Regions from separate parts of the Moritella sp. F3 genome, predicted to be linked through region 1. Evidence: predicted binding sites of a transcription regulator. Region 1 holds the regulator's gene; each other region holds the start of a gene.
What was found. Region 1 encodes LexA, which represses DNA repair genes until DNA is damaged. Its sites were predicted from a motif close to TACTGTATNNNNATACAGTA; they were not measured.
Positions count from the first base shown of each region.

Region 2: a site for LexA is predicted at 1,814-1,833, ahead of dinB (DNA polymerase IV). Genes of this name have one in related genera too.
Region 3: a site for LexA is predicted at 1,937-1,956, ahead of JFU56_RS04120 (DNA polymerase II). Genes of this name have one in related genera too.

Region 1 is NZ_BLRL01000013.1:109,729-115,148, forward strand. It holds gene ubiA (4-hydroxybenzoate octaprenyltransferase) at 1-147, shown strand, start outside; gene plsB (glycerol-3-phosphate 1-O-acyltransferase PlsB) at 267-2,702, opposite strand; gene lexA (transcriptional repressor LexA) at 2,900-3,523, shown strand; gene JFU56_RS18185 (STAS domain-containing protein) at 3,766-4,053, shown strand; gene JFU56_RS18190 (response regulator) at 4,063-4,425, shown strand; gene JFU56_RS18195 (chemotaxis protein CheA) at 4,428-5,420, shown strand, end outside.
Region 2 is NZ_BLRL01000011.1:8,850-14,269, reverse strand. It holds gene JFU56_RS16475 (TDT family transporter) at 1-783, shown strand, start outside; gene ompW (outer membrane protein OmpW) at 995-1,648, shown strand; gene dinB (DNA polymerase IV) at 1,866-2,918, shown strand; gene cysD (sulfate adenylyltransferase subunit CysD) at 3,094-4,002, shown strand; gene cysN (sulfate adenylyltransferase subunit CysN) at 4,018-5,420, shown strand, end outside.
Region 3 is NZ_BLRL01000002.1:220,957-226,376, forward strand. It holds gene JFU56_RS04120 (DNA polymerase II) at 1-1,912, opposite strand, end outside; gene JFU56_RS04125 (MFS transporter) at 2,161-4,305, shown strand; gene nhaD (sodium:proton antiporter NhaD) at 4,700-5,420, opposite strand, start outside.

The sequences.
Region 1 (5,420 bases):
ATTGGTTTGACTATCGTGGCCGGATTGTTTGTCTATCAACAAACCTTGATTGTTGAGCGCGATAGAGCTTCTTGTTTTAAAGCTTTTTTACATAATAATTATGTGGGTATGGTTATCTTTATAAGCTTGGTTTTAAGTTATTTATAGGTAAAGGTTGACGATACACAGAATAATAAAAAAGGAGCCGAGGCTCCTTTTTTATTATCTTCAATATCAAATATCAGGCCGTTGCTGATTATATAAATCAAAGGTCTTCGGCATTAATGCTAGGCGTTGTTAGATTGCTGACTGAGCATTACATCTGAGATCGTTTGTTTTACTTCTAACGTCGTTAAATTTCTAACAGTGTTAGCTAACAGACTGATCTTATCTGCTTTCGCGGTACCTGTATCGGATAAGTAATGCAGTTCTTGCAGCTTATCAATAAAGATGGTCAGTACTTTCTTATCAAAGAACTCTGGCGCGCTCACACCATTGAGTGACGATAGACGCTCGGCAATCAACTGACTACGATCTTCAAGGTGAGTCCGTTCAATTACTTGGTCATGCTCTAATACTGTTAGTACGATTGCATAGCGCTGTAATGTTTCTTGGATGCTGGCAGCAAGTAGCTTCAATGACATGAGGCGTTCGTTCACCGGAGTGACGATATCATTGTCATTGTTAATCAATCCTTGTTCTTGCATTTCAGTTAACGTGTTATTAATGCAATCACTTAACTCATCTTTTGAGTACTTCAAGAATAGTTCAGCTTGAATTAGCGGGTAAAGTTGACAAACTTTAGCGTTAATATCTTCGACTGTCGTTGTCGGTGTATCTGCCACGATCGCCGCAATTAAAGACGGTAGCGCAAACAAGTGTAGAATATTATTACGATAGAAAGTTAATAATACGGCTTGCTCGTATGACATAGATAGCATTTGTCCTAAGCTATCTTCACGTACGGTGAATTTTTTCAGTGATATTGCTTGATCTAGAATTTCTTCTGCACTATTTTCTGGCAAGGTACTGAATTCACTATAAGGGTTATTGCGTAATAGTTTTAGGTAGCTATCAATTTGCTGTACTAAAATTTCTCGGCTTAAGGCCTTATGTGGTGCAGCGTGTAAAATGAGTGCACAGATAGTTAATGAGTTCACCGCGGCTGCACTATTGATATTTACCATGACTTTATTGGCAAGATCACGAGTGGTTTGCTGTAACCATTGCGGTTGCTCTTCGACAGGCATATTCATGTCATCGCGCCAGTTTTCAACGTGTTTATTTAAATATTGATTCAGGTTGATTGGTTCACCAAAGTTTACAAATGCTTGGCCGTAATTTTTCAATTTTTTAGCGATACCAAATACCTGGAACATACTTTCTTTTTTCTTATTGGCACCAGACAATTCTTTTACATAGGTGCTTACTTCCATCACATGATCGTAGCCTAGATATACAGGCACTAAGGTGATTGGTCGGTTTTGCTCTCTTAACATCGCTTGTAGCGTCATGTTAAGCATACCTGTTTTCGGTGGTAATAAACGTCCTGTACGGCTACGCCCACCTTCGGTAAAGAATTCAACCGAATAACCTTTCGAGAATAGCAAACTTAAGTACTCTCTAAAAATGGTCGCGTAAAGTTTGTTGCCTTTAAATGTACGACGCAAGAAGAATGCACCACCACGGCGGAACATAGGCCCAGCAGGGAAGAAGTTAAGATTAATACCGGCAGCAATGTGCGGTGGAATCAAACCTTCATTATAAATCACATAAGAAATAAGTAAGTAATCCATGTGGCTACGATGACAAGGCATGAATACAATTTCATGGCCATCGGCTGCAAGTTTACGCACTTGTTCGGCATTGTTTACTTTGATACCGCTGTATATTTTATTCCATAACCAGCTCATGAAATTACTGGTGTTTTTGACGAGTTTATACGAGAAGTCACTGGCAATTTCATCGATATAATCGTTGGCGCGTTTTTCAGCTTTTTGTGCTGAAATGTTATGTTCCGCTATCTCAACTTGAATCGCTTTTTTTACTTCTGGATTACGTAATAGTTGTTCAAACAATTGGTAACGATTTGGTAGTTTAGGACCCGACGCCGCTAACTTTTGACGACTAAAATGGATCTTCGCAACACGAATTAATTTTTGTGCGAGTTTCTCGTCACTACCGTGTTGATCAGCCATGAAACGCAGTGACACAGGATTATTAAAGCGAACTAAGTTGTCTTTACGGTTCAGTCCGACGATTAACGTTTTGCGCAAGCGGCTTGGTGAAATACTGTTAGCTAATGATAGCAGTGGCACTTGGCCTTCTTTTCCTGGTGCACGGCCCCAAAATAATGCTACTGGCATCAATTGAATGTCGAGGACTTTATCATCTTTGTGTAAACGTAATAATTGTTGGAATTCATCAAAAAATACGTCGGTATTTTTGGTCTTGCCAAACAGTGGGGCTGGATTATCTAAGCAAACGTGGCTAGGAATAATTACACCGTTAACTTTGATTGGTGTGAGCGGATCGGGCAGGCCTAGTTCTTTACAGGCGCGTTGTAATGCGACGAGATCCGTCATCGATTTAGTTTTCAAAGCATAAACAATAGGACGCGTTAAATCTAACTTTAACGCATCAACTGGGTTATCTGGTACGTACTGAGATTTAACTAAGCCGTTAACGAAACTTCGACTTAACATTGACGGTGTTTGTTGCATAATGGTTATCATTCTGTTATTTAAAGTGCGAGAGTGCTTACTCCAATAATATCAGATACGTGGCTATAAATCTGTGTTTAAGCACCAGCAAGCGGTTAATTCATTATTATTTTGATATACCGACTGCTTATATTGCAAACTTGATTATACTGTATATAATTACAAGAAACTGTATATAAAACCAGTTAGGGTTCATAATGAAAGCATTGACACAAAGACAAGCAGAAGTATTTGAATTAGTTAAGCAGCATATTAAAAATACCGGCATGCCGCCAACCCGAGCTGAGATTGCGAAGGAACTTGGTTTTCGTTCGCCGAATGCTGCCGAAGAACATTTAAAAGCATTAGCCCGAAAAGGCCACATTGAAATTTTAGCGGGTACCTCTCGCGGTATTCGTTTGTTGGTTAATGCTGAAGAAGCCAGTAATGAGAGTGGATTACCTTTGATCGGTCAGGTTGCCGCTGGTGAGCCAATTTTAGCGCAAGAACATATTGAGGCGCATTATAATGTTGACCCATCAATGTTCACGCCAAACGCTGATTTTTTATTGCGTGTTCGCGGCGAGAGTATGCGCAACATTGGTATTATGGATGGCGATTTATTAGCGGTACATAAAACTAAAAACATCAGTAAAGGCCAAGTTGTTGTGGCACGCGTTGACGATGAAGTAACCGTGAAACGTTTTGAACAACAAGGCTGTGAAATTTTACTGCATCCTGAAAATGATGAAATGAGCACGATACGTGTTGATTTAAACTTCCAAAGCTTTGATATTGAAGGTGTTGCTGTGGGTATTATTCGTAATACTGATTGGATGTAATCACGCTTTACCTTGGTTGTTTTGAGGATAGATAGTTAATAATCTTATGACTATCTATCTTTTTATTTTGTATTTTCCGCCGTCTATTCTTGTTCTCTCATCTTGTAAACGACTTTAAATGTTGTCTTCACATCACAGTTCTCTCTATCGTCCACTTATTTATAAAATCCTTTCCTATACTCAACACGAGTTATATTAATAATTTATTTTTTAATACGTTTGTGTAAATACAGGATTAATTTATGGAACAAGCCCCCATCACCATGGAACTCGGTGAAAAGATCGATATCTCCGCGATCTCGAGCCTTAAAGCCACGCTTGATTCGTTGCCTATTAATACCGAACCTCAACTTTTCGATGCACGTTACATCACGCATATAGACAGTGCATCTTGCCAACTTTTTTATGCTTATGCTCAACACTTAGCATTACATAATACGACACTGGTGTTTTTATCTCCGTCGGATAAATTTATGACGGTGGTAAAAGCGTTAGGATTTGAAACGGATTTTAATTACGCATCAATGTGAGGCACTCTAATGAAACGAATATTAGCTGTAGATGATTCGGTATCCATTCGTGAAATGGTCTTATTCACTTTAAAACAAGCAGGTTATCAGGTCGACTCGGCCGTCGATGGGGTTGATGGCTTAGCCAAAGCCAAGACTGGCCATTTCGATCTTATTATTTCAGATATTAATATGCCACGTATGGATGGTATTAGCTTAATTAGTCAATTACGTAATGAAAGTGCTTATAAATTTACGCCGATTCTGATGTTAACCACAGAATCTGGTGCGGATAAAAAAATGGCCGGTAAATCTGCTGGCGCAACTGGCTGGATCGTAAAACCTTTTAACCCAGAAAAACTCATTGCTACCGTACAAAAAGTATTGAGGTGAGCATGGATATCGATCTTAAGCAGTTTCAACAAGTGTTTATTGAAGAATGCCGAGAAGGCTTGGAGGTAATGGAATCCGAGTTACTCAAGCTCACTCCGGGTAACGTTGATAGTGAAGTTATTAATACCATTTTTCGGGTCGCGCATTCGATTAAGGGGGGCGCTGGTACATTCGGTTTTAATCAATTAACCGAATTCACGCACGTTGCTGAAACACTGCTTGATGATTTACGTGCAGAAAAAATAACGCTTATTGATGGACACATTAATCTTTTTTTACAAACAAAAGATTGTTTAAGTGCCTGGATCCAACTGTTAGCGGAAGACTCGCAATCAATCCCAGAGGCGGCCGAAAGCCTCAAGCAACAATATAACCAATTTTTACAGCTTGATACGAATCAAAACACATTAGCGGTTGAGGATGATTTTGTTATTAAAGGAAATCCATCAGCGTTTAATGAATACGATGATAATACTTGGTTAATCCACTTTATTCCCGGTCAGGATATTTTAAAACAAGGTAATGAACCGCGATTAATTTTTGCGGAATTAGCTGAGATGGGAGAGCTTAAAGTAACACCTCAATGTAAAAATATTCCGACATGGAAAAATGTAGAACCTGAGGATATCTATGTAAGTTGGGAACTTGAGTTAGTCAGTTCGGTGAGTGAGGCGCAAATAAAAGAAGCATTTGAATGGGTGGAAGATGACTCTACGATAACGATCAATCGCTCTACTGCGTCAGATGAATCAGCAGACAATAAAATAGTAATAGTGAGTGATAAATTAAGTGAATCACCAGCCTCTGCAGCTGTTACGAAAAATATTGCTGCGCCTAAATCGGCAGAAACAAATTCAATCCGGGTATCAATCGATAAAGTGGATGCGTTAATCAATATGGTTGGTGAACTGGTGATCACACAAGCCATGTTAGGTGAGCTTGGGCAAAACTTTTCAGCTGAAAGATTACCGGCATTAAAAAAAGGTCTTGATCAG
Region 2 (5,420 bases), on a different contig from region 1:
ATTGCTTGGACTCTGTGGTTGCTCGGTACTTTCGGTGGTTTACTCAGTGCTGTTATCATTCCTTTTCGTTTGTTTACTCATTATGAAGTTAACCGTCACGCTGCTTTTGGTGGATGGTTAATGCCGGTTGTGCCGCCGATGGTATCTGCCACTATCGGCGCTATGCTTATTCCGCATGCCGAAGGTATCGTATTACAGCAAACAATGCTGTATGCCTGCTATGCCATGTTTGGCGTTAGCTTGATCGCCGCAATGATCATTATTACCCTTATCTGGAATCGCCTAACTCACTCTGGAAGCTCTGGTGGTGCGAGGGTACCAACATTGTGGATTGTGTTAGGACCGCTGGGTCAATCGATCACTGCTATTGGCGCCTTAGGGACTGTTGCGTTGACTGTCGTTGACTCCGCGATAGGGAATAGTTTAAATACCATGGCGATACTTTATGGTGTACCTGTTTGGGGTTTTGCACTATTTTGGTCATGCCTTGCGGGCTTACTGACGCTCCGTGCAATGCGTCGAAAAATGCCTTTTGCATTGACGTGGTGGGCTTTCACATTCCCCGTAGGTACTTGTGTTACTGGCACAACTCAACTCGCATTACACACAGGTCTACCGGTGTTTCAATGGGCTGCGATTATACTGTTTTCTGCGCTGATTTGTGCCTGGATTATTGCTGCAATAGGGACAGTAAAAGGCTTAAAAGGTGGACACATTCTGAAACCTATAACGAATGCTCCTGCAGTACAGGCCGTTAAAGGTCATGATAAAGGTAAAAATTAATCCTTATATTTCAATGTTAAAATAATAGTTCCATTTATTTGTACTCAATAGTGAGTACTTGTGGTGTGGTTGATCTATATCAATATGGTGTTTCGTGTATATGGCAAAGTACACCTAAGTTAATTGTTTGTTACCAAATGGTGTCCAAGAACATCAAGTGTAATCAAACTGTATTTGAAATGATAAACATACCCTATTGCTGGAGCTCTACATGAACAAGAAAATATTATCTGGATTAATCACTGCCTCTTTATTATCAGCAACGCTTGCAGCCCCTGCTTTTGCTCATCAACAAGGTGATATTATTGTTCGTGCGGGTGCGTTGATGGTTGCGCCGAATGAATCAAGTGGTGATGTATTAGGTGCTGGCGAGTTCCAAGTAGATGATAATGTACAGCTAGGTCTTAATTTTACTTATATGGCGACGGATAATATCGGTATTGAGTTAGTTGCGGCGAGCCCATTTACCCATGAAATATCTTTAGAAGGTATTGGTGTTATTGCTGAAGCAAGCCAATTACCTCCGACATTATTAGCGCAGTATTACTTTGGTGATTCAGGCTCTAAATTCCGTCCTTATGTAGGCGCAGGTGTTAACTTTACTGTATTCTTTGATACTGAATTTAATGATACAGGTACGGGTATAGGGAACGGCCTTAGCGACTTAGATATGAGTAACTCTATTGGTCTAGCTGCACAAGTTGGCGTGGACTATAAAATTAATGATAAGTGGTTAGTGAATGCATCCGTGATGTATGCGGATATTAGTACTGATGTGACATTTAAGCACGGTGCTGATGATGTTAAAATTAAAACTGACATCGATCCATTGGTATACATGGTTAGTATCGGTTATGTATTTTAATTAGCCCTATCGGCATTATTGATTAAAATTAAACAAGGTGCATCTGCACCTTGTTTACTATTATTTTCTGTTCTTTTACCTCCATTCCCCAATTACTGAATCTTCTTATTTCCTACTCTTTTCTTATTTAATTATTTGTCCTCTGGCCTAAATGTATTTATAATTGACTGGTATTTTATACAGTGCTACTTATGTTGATTAACGCTTAGTGAAGGTCATGAAAAAAATAATTCATATCGATATGGACGCCTACTTTGCCAATGTCGAAGTGCGTGACAATCCTGCATATAAAGATATCCCTATCGCGATTGGTGGCATGAGTGACCGCCGTGGGGTCATTGCAACGTGTAATTATATTGCCCGTCAGTATGGCGTGCGTTCTGCGATGTCTTCGTATAAAGCCATGCAGCTCTGCCCTGACTTAACGCTAGTGCCTTCACGTATGCAGGTATATCGAGAAGTCTCAGCTCAGATCCATGAAATATTTTCTCGTTATACAGATTTGATTGAACCACTATCATTAGATGAAGCCTTTTTAGATGTGACGGACTGTGAATTATTCTCTGGCAGTGCGACGTTGATAGCGGAAGATATTCGTAAAAGTATTGAATCTGAGTTAGCGCTTACTGCGTCTGCGGGTGTGGCACCGGTTAAATTTTTGGCTAAAGTGGCATCCGATATCAATAAGCCAAATGGGTTATTTGTTATTACGCCTTCGCAAGTTAAATCTTTTGTTGCCGACCTACCATTAAATAAAATTCCTGGCGTGGGTAAGGTGACTTGGCAAAAATTAAATCGCGTTGGTTTGTATACTTGTGCGGATGTACTTAAATTTCCTGCTGAAGATATTATTGAGAGCTTTGGGAAATTAGGTCATAGCTTATTAGAGCGCTGTCAGGGCATTGATAACCGCCCTGTTTGTAATGAGCAACATCGCAAATCCGTGGGCGTTGAAATTACATTACCCGAAGATATCCTCACATTAGAACAGTGTATGGCATTGTTTCCCCAGCTATATCAAACCTTATTACAACGCTTACAAAAAGCGGATCCTGATATGCGAATTACCAAGCAGGGCGTTAAACTTAAATTTAATGATTTTGTTTCTACAACGACTGAACAAAGTATTACAACATTAGATGACCACCTATTTGCAGACCTATTCACGCAGGCAATGACAAAACAAGATCAGCGTGGTATTCGCTTAATTGGTTTATACGTTGGTCTGGCTGGCGATAAGGATAGTGAGCAATATAACCTGCTGTTTTAGTATTTAATTTATACCAATCAATAATATTGTTTATCTTTCTATAATCCTCCTCAATACCGCCTATATTCCTAAAAGTTATAAAAAATCAGCTTATGTTCTTTGTCGGTTATAAGTAAAGGGGCTATATTGATCCAAACGATATGAAATTATCCAATTTGGTCTGATGGAGTAGAAGATGAATCAACAGAGGTTGACCCACCTTAAACAGCTGGAAGCTGAAAGTATCCACATAATCAGGGAAGTAGCTGCAGAGTTTGATAATCCGGTAATGATGTATTCAATCGGTAAAGACTCATCAGTGATGCTACACCTTGCTCGTAAGGCTTTTTACCCTGGTAAGATCCCGTTTCCATTATTGCATGTTGATACTAACTGGAAGTTTCGCGAAATGATTGAATTTCGTGACAAGACTGTAAAAAAATACGGTTTTGATCTGTTAGTACACCAAAACCCTGAAGGGATCGCGATGGGTTGTAGCCCATTTGATCACGGCAGTTCAAAGCATACCGATATCATGAAAACCCAAGGTCTGAAGCAGGCCTTAGATAAATATGGTTTTGATGCTGCATTTGGTGGTGCACGACGTGATGAAGAAAAATCACGTGCGAAAGAGCGTGTATATTCATTCCGTGATAAGAATCATCGCTGGGATCCGAAAAACCAACGTCCTGAGTTATGGCGTACTTATAACGGCCAAGTAAATAAAGGTGAAAGCATTCGTGTCTTCCCATTATCAAACTGGACAGAATTGGATATTTGGCAATATATCTACCAAGAACAAATTGAAATCGTGCCGCTTTATCTTGCTGCCAAACGTCCTGTGGTTGAACGCGATGGTGCGTTGATCATGGTTGATGACGATCGCATGAAGTTACAAGCAGGCGAGAAGATCGAAGAGAAAATGGTGCGGTTTAGAACCCTCGGTTGTTATCCATTAACAGGCGCTGTGGAATCGGAAGCATTAACATTACCTGAGATTATTGAAGAGATGTTGCTGGCGACAAGCAGTGAACGACAAGGACGTATGATTGACCATGATTCTTCAGCTTCAATGGAGCAGAAGAAACGTCAAGGTTATTTCTAGGTAGGAGCAGGGTAGATGAACAATCAAATAGCAAATGAATTAGCACAAACAGATATTGAAACCTACTTACACCAACAGCAGCACAAAAGCTTATTACGTTTTTTAACGTGTGGCAGTGTTGATGATGGTAAGAGTAGCCTTATTGGCCGTTTATTACATGACTCGCATCAGATCTATGAAGATCAATTAGCAGCGTTACATGTTGATAGCCAAAAATCAGGTACCACAGGTGAAGCAATTGATTTAGCGTTATTAGTTGATGGCCTTGCGGCTGAACGTGAACAAGGTATTACCATTGATGTGGCTTACCGTTATTTCTCGACAGCAACACGTAAATTTATTATTGCTGATACACCGGGACATGAAGAATATACCCGCAACATGGCGACGGGAGCTTCTACTTGTGACCTAGCTGTGATCTTGATTGATGCGCGTAAAGGCGTATTAACGCAAACTAAACGTCACTCTTATATTGCTTCGCTATTGGGTATTAAACATTTTGTTGTCGCGATTAATAAAATGGATTTGGTTGATTTCTCTGAGCAACGTTTTGAAGAGATCAAAGAAGAGTACTTAGGTTTCACTGAAAAGTTAAACGATATTACCATCGAATTTACCCCGTTATCGGCGTTAGAGGGTGATAACGTTGTTGACCGTTCTACACGTACACCTTGGTTCAATGGTCGTACATTATTAGAATGTTTAGAAGCGGTTGATACTTCTGATGGCTCGCTTGATAAACCGTTCCGATTACCGGTGCAGTATGTTAATCGCCCTAATCTCGATTTTCGTGGTTTTGCCGGCACGATCGCTGCGGGCCAAATCAATGTCGGTGATGAAGTTGTAGCATTGCCATCAGGTAAGTCAAGTACGGTTAAATCGATTGTTACTTTTGATGGTGAACTTACCTCTGCACATCAAGACCAAGCTATCACGTTAACACTGACTGACGAAATTGATGTGAGTCGTGGTGATATCTTAGTATCAACGAAAAACCAGCCAATACTGTCTGATTCGCTACTGGCAAATATCGTGTGGATGTCAGATCAAGCCCTTGAAATTGGCCGTCAATACGATATCAAATTAGCCAGTAAAAAGACTACCGGTCAATTTACTGTGCTCCGTAATAAGGTTGATGTGAATACGCTGGAAGAATCAGTGGCATCAGAACTGGCATTGAATGAAATAGGTTTATGTGAGTTAACACTTACCGAAGCCGTGCCAGCTGATAATTATCAAGCTGTTGCTGATACGGGGAGCTTTATTGTTATCGACCGTTTAACCAATGTTACCGTTGGTGCAGGTATGATTGAGCAAGTGCTCGATGCAAAGGGAAGTACTCACTTACATGAATTTAGTGAGTTTGAAGTAGAGCTGAATGCGTTAGTTCGCAAGCATTTCCCGAAATGGCAAGCTAT
Region 3 (5,420 bases), on a different contig from region 1:
CTTCGTATTCGATATCTAAGAAACAATCAATGTCGTAGTCTTCACGTAAGTGTCGTTGCCATTGCGCGTTAATATATTCTGATAATTCTGCGCCCATACGATCCGCCTGCACACTTCGCTCGTCATGTCCCTCGCCATCAGTAAATTTCGAGCTATCAAGTAATACAAACGTCGAATCAGTATCACCGTAGATCACCTTATAACCTTTAGCTTCAATCCAGCCAGCAGTTGTCTGCATGATCTCTTGGCCGCGCATGGTGATCGAAGATGCTAAACGCGTATCATAAAAACGACAGCCGCCAGATCCCAATACGCCATAAAACGAATTCATTAAGATCTTAATGGCTTGCGAACGTGCGGCATCTTTATCGACCTTGGCTTGATCACGCTGTGACCACAGTTCGGTAATAATATCGGGCAGGTAATGTTTATCCCGATCAAACAAGCCACCACGGAACCCGGGGATCGCCTCTGTTGGGTTTTGCACACCTTCTAATAAGCCCACCGGATCAATTTTAAAGGTGCGAATAATCGACGGGTACAGGCTCTTAAAATCCAGCACTATCACGTGATCATACAAGCCTGGAAAGGAATCCATGACATAACCACCGGGACTCGCTGTTATTCCGCTCTCACGTAAGTTTGGCGCAACATAACCCGCACGATGTAACTTAGGTAAATATACATTCGTAAATGCTAATACAGAGCCACCGTTACGATCTAATTCCAATCCAGTTAATTGCGAACGTAATAACAAGAAATCTAACAAGCGCGTTTTAACAAAGATATCCCACACTAAGACGCAATCTTGCAGGTTATACTTAGCTAACTTCTGTTTGTTGAAGTGAAAATCGTGATTGATCTGTTCCATGCGGTTATCAACGTCTTCGGTATCCTTACCCACACCAAGGACCTCTTGTGCTACATTTTCTAAACTAAAGCTTGGGAAACTATAAGTGGCGGTTTTTAAACTATCAATGCCATCAACCACTACGCGCCCATGTAAGGTTAAAAAACCTGGCTGCTGCGGTGTGCGGCCATCACGCCAATGCAGGTTTTGACCACCACGCCCTAGCGATAATTTAAGATTATGGAATGTGGCGCGCACAGCCAATAACCGAAAATCAAAGTTAATCACGTTCCAACCAATAAAGATGTCAGGATCGTAGCTGATCACGAATGCTTGCAGTGCCAATAACAAGCTTTTCTCGTCAGCAACCCAGTGGATCAACGGCTCATCATCAGGAGCTTGCGCTAAATTTTTATTCGCTTTTATTTGTGCCTGAACGAGATCTTTATCAAGCTGCTCGCCTATCATGTAAACCCGTTTAAAAGGCTTACCGTCAGGGCAATAGGCAGGGCTTAATGAATACAAACCAATTGAGTAAAGCTCACCGTGTTCTGAACACTCGATATCCAGTGAGATCTGTTTAATTTTGTCGACTAAGTTATCTGGCAATTCAGCAGGTTTAAGTTGTGCTTGTTGAAACTCAACATAGCCTTTGCGCTGTACTGGCGTACCAGTAAATTCGACAGCCCCTTTAACGAAACGCTCCATCAGGTAACGTTCAGCTGGACGAATATCCGCCTCTAATACCGTAACCAGCTTACGTCTTAATAATTCTTGGGCGCGATGATAGTCATGGGACGTCTGGAAATAAAAGGCGCTCATCAACTCTAAATCAAAGCTACGCAACTGCAAATTTTTATAATTAAAGCGTGGATTAAGCTCACTTAAGCACGCTAATGCAGTGGTCAGTTGATCTTGAGGAATGAACATCACCAGCGGCTGGGTTGCCGGGATCAGTTTAACCGCACCCATTTCAGATGCTAACCAGTAACTTAATTCGTTGTTACCATTACGATCACGGCTATGGCGCGATAATAAAAAACCCAGATATGTAGCAGACAAAATTAACCAGAAAAAGTAGTGTAAGACTGGTTAAGTGTACAGCATTTTTAGAAATGTGAAAATGGCATACAAATAAGCTTATCCATTCATTAATCAACCATAATCCAATCGCTGACGAAATATCTTTATATGCGGCTATATTTATACAAATGTGTGATCAGATATCATGATTTGTTGAATATATGTTATAAAGCCTAACTGAATAACGAATTAACCATTTTAGACTAAATAAAGAAGAGAATACGCTTGTGACCGCAACCCTTAAACCTTTTATCTTACTACTCGTCAGTGGATTTTTACTCATGTTAGGTTACGGTCTGAGTAATATTTTATTGCCTGTGCGCATGCAAAATGACGGTATCAGCGTCGATAACATCGGTATCATCTTATCTATGCTATCTGTGGGTTTTCTACTGGGTGCGATTTATAGCCGTAAATTATTACAACGAGTTGGTCATATCCGTATATTTGCGATGTGCGGTAGCTTAACCTCGGTCGCCATCTTATTGTCTGGTTTATATCCTGAGCCGTTAATGCTTGCAGCAATGCGGATGCTAACCGGATTTTGCATGGCCTGCGCCAATGCCACGCTCGATAGCTGGTTAAGTCACAGTGCCACAGAAGAAAGCCGTGGACGAGTATTATCAATTAACCAAATGGTGATCATGTCGGCACTGTTTTCTGGGCAGTTCTTATTAAACGTTGCGCCAATCACCGATGTGACTCTGTTTGTTATCTCAGGTATTTTATTTAGCCTTTCTATCACCCCTATCGTGATCAGCAAGCAACTGGGGCCACAGATTGAAGACAGTCAGTCCATGTCCTTAATGACCATCATTAAACTATCGCCACTTGGAGTTATCTGTTGTTTTTACGGCGGTTTTCTCTATGCGGGTTTAGTTAATATGCTGCCTATTTTTGCCAATGACAACGGTATTCAAGGTTTCAGCTTATCCATTTTTATGGGCGCATCTATTTTTGGTGCTATTGTTTTTCAATATCCAATCGCGTATTTATCAGACCGCTTCGACCGTCGTAAAACCATGATCGCCATGGTATTAACCATCGCAGCATTATCACTAGTAGTGCCACAGTTAATTAATTCGTCACAATTTAACCTCACCTTATTAGTCATTGCAGTTGTCATGGGCTTAACCGCTTGCCTCTATCCAATGAGCATGTCAGAAACGTTTGATAAAGTATTGCGAGAACAGATTTTAGCGGCAATGGGATCCTTACTACTGATTTATGCACTGGGTAGTATTCTCGGTCCCAATCTCGCCTCTATTGCGATGAACATATTTGGCAGTGCAGCATTATTCTCATTCATGAGTATTACGGCACTGACGCTACTGGTATTTATCTTAGGTAATATGTTTAAGCAGACAGCGCTACCACGCGATGAGCAAGAAAATTTCATTATGCAAACCCCTTCCGGTGTGGCATCTGAACTGGATCCTCGAACTCAATATTCCCAGCCTTCTTTTGAACAAACATCAGAAGTTGAAGTGGCGATTAGTTTAGCAGCAAACAATCCCGCAGCTGCCGTGAACATGGCCAAAACCTTAGCGATGCGCGACCCAAATGACGCCTCAAACTTAGCCGCGGCACTCAGTACCATTGACGAAATTGATATCAGCCGTTTGTACCGCGCCATCACCGCCGCCGCGCCAGAAATGAGCATACACATTGCCGAGGCTCTCACCAATGCCTCACCAGAACAAGCGGACGAATTAGTTGACTGGATCACCACGGAGCGCCCCGACCAATTTACTGACATTATTGTTGCCATCGCCAATTCAATGCCAGATAACGGGATTAATATGATGGAGATCGCAGCCGAAAATATGGTTGAAGAGCACCAAGATGAATTGCTGGAAATGACCGACCAATACATGACAAGCTTATCTGATTCGTTAGATGATATGCGTCCAGTCGATCGTGCAGCGGCCGCCACAGAGCAAACAGCAACCGAGCTATACAGCCGTTTAACCGATGTATCACCAACGCAATCAGCCGACTTCGCCCTCGCTGTATCTGAAGCATACCCTGAGTCATCAAATGTAGTTGCCGAAGCTTACGTGAGCAATCTAATTGAAAGCGAACAAGCCACATCAGGTGATGCCACAGCGAACATTGAAAGTGCGGTAAATGACTACGTCACCCAAGTTGCTGAAACGATCCCTGAATACGCTGCCGATATCGCCACCACGATGATTGATTCTGTACCCGATATCGCCTCTGATATGGTTGAGATTTTACAAGATTCAGACGTGTTCGATGACAGCGAACTAAGCACGTCGATTAAAGACAAACCTGAGCATGATGAGCTTGAAGAGCAGTTACAATATGCCGTGCAAACGCAGTCTGATGAACTCGATAAAAATAGCTAGTAATTGTTTACTTCCCAGTGTCTAGGCTAGCATTATAATCCATCACTGTGTTTGCAGTGATGACACCGAGCGCAACACAGCCAGACATTTGGGAAGCCAATAATATAATAATAAAACATTTCTTCATCACAATTTCCTTTCAATATAGACCGGCCGGAATATAGCAACATTCATATAAATATCTATAAAATTAATTATTCAATAAGTGTGATCTATGTCTATTTGGCAACGCATTGGTTTAGCGAGCAGCTTGATATGAGGATAGAGCGGTATATCAATAAGCCGGTAATACAATGGATAGTAAAGAGGATCTAAGAAGTTAATATGAAAAGTAGGTATTAAGGAATACTGAGCTTGTTGCTTACGTAACAAGCTCAGTGTTTAAACGTGTTAGTTAAAACAACGCACTATTCAGCCATAGATGACAAAGAATTGAAGCGATGTAACCCAGTGCAATCACTGGAGCCCAACGTAAGTGACCTGCAAACGTATACAGTCCACGTGCTTGACCCATTAGCGCTACACCAGCCGCAGAACCGATAGACAGTAAACTACCGCCCACGCCCGCTGTTAGCGTCACTAACAACCATTGTCCTAATGACATGTCAGGTTGCATGCTCAATACCGCAAACATCACCGGAATATTATCAACAATCGCCGACAAAACACCCACAGCCACGTTAGCCATCGTCGTATCCCACGTGCCATACATGATGCCAGATGCCAGACTTAAGTAACCCATAAAGCCTAAACCACCCACACACATAATCACGCCGTAGAAGAATAACAAGGTATCCCACTCCGCTTTAGCCACTTTGTGGAATACGTCAAACGGCACGACACTACCAAGCTGCTGCAAGGCTTTTTCATCCTGAGCAAGTTCTGCCTTAGCGCGTTTACGCTCTAACGAAATTGGTAATGTTTTACGTAAGAAGTAACCGAAGAATTGTAGATAACCTAGACCTGTCATCATACCTAGTACTGGCGGCATATGTAGCACACTGTGCGCAGCAACTGCGGATGCAACAGTCAGTAGAAATAGCAACACAATACGCTTGGCACCACGTTTAGTATGAACCGTTTCTTGTACGCCTGATAACTTGGCATTTTTAGGA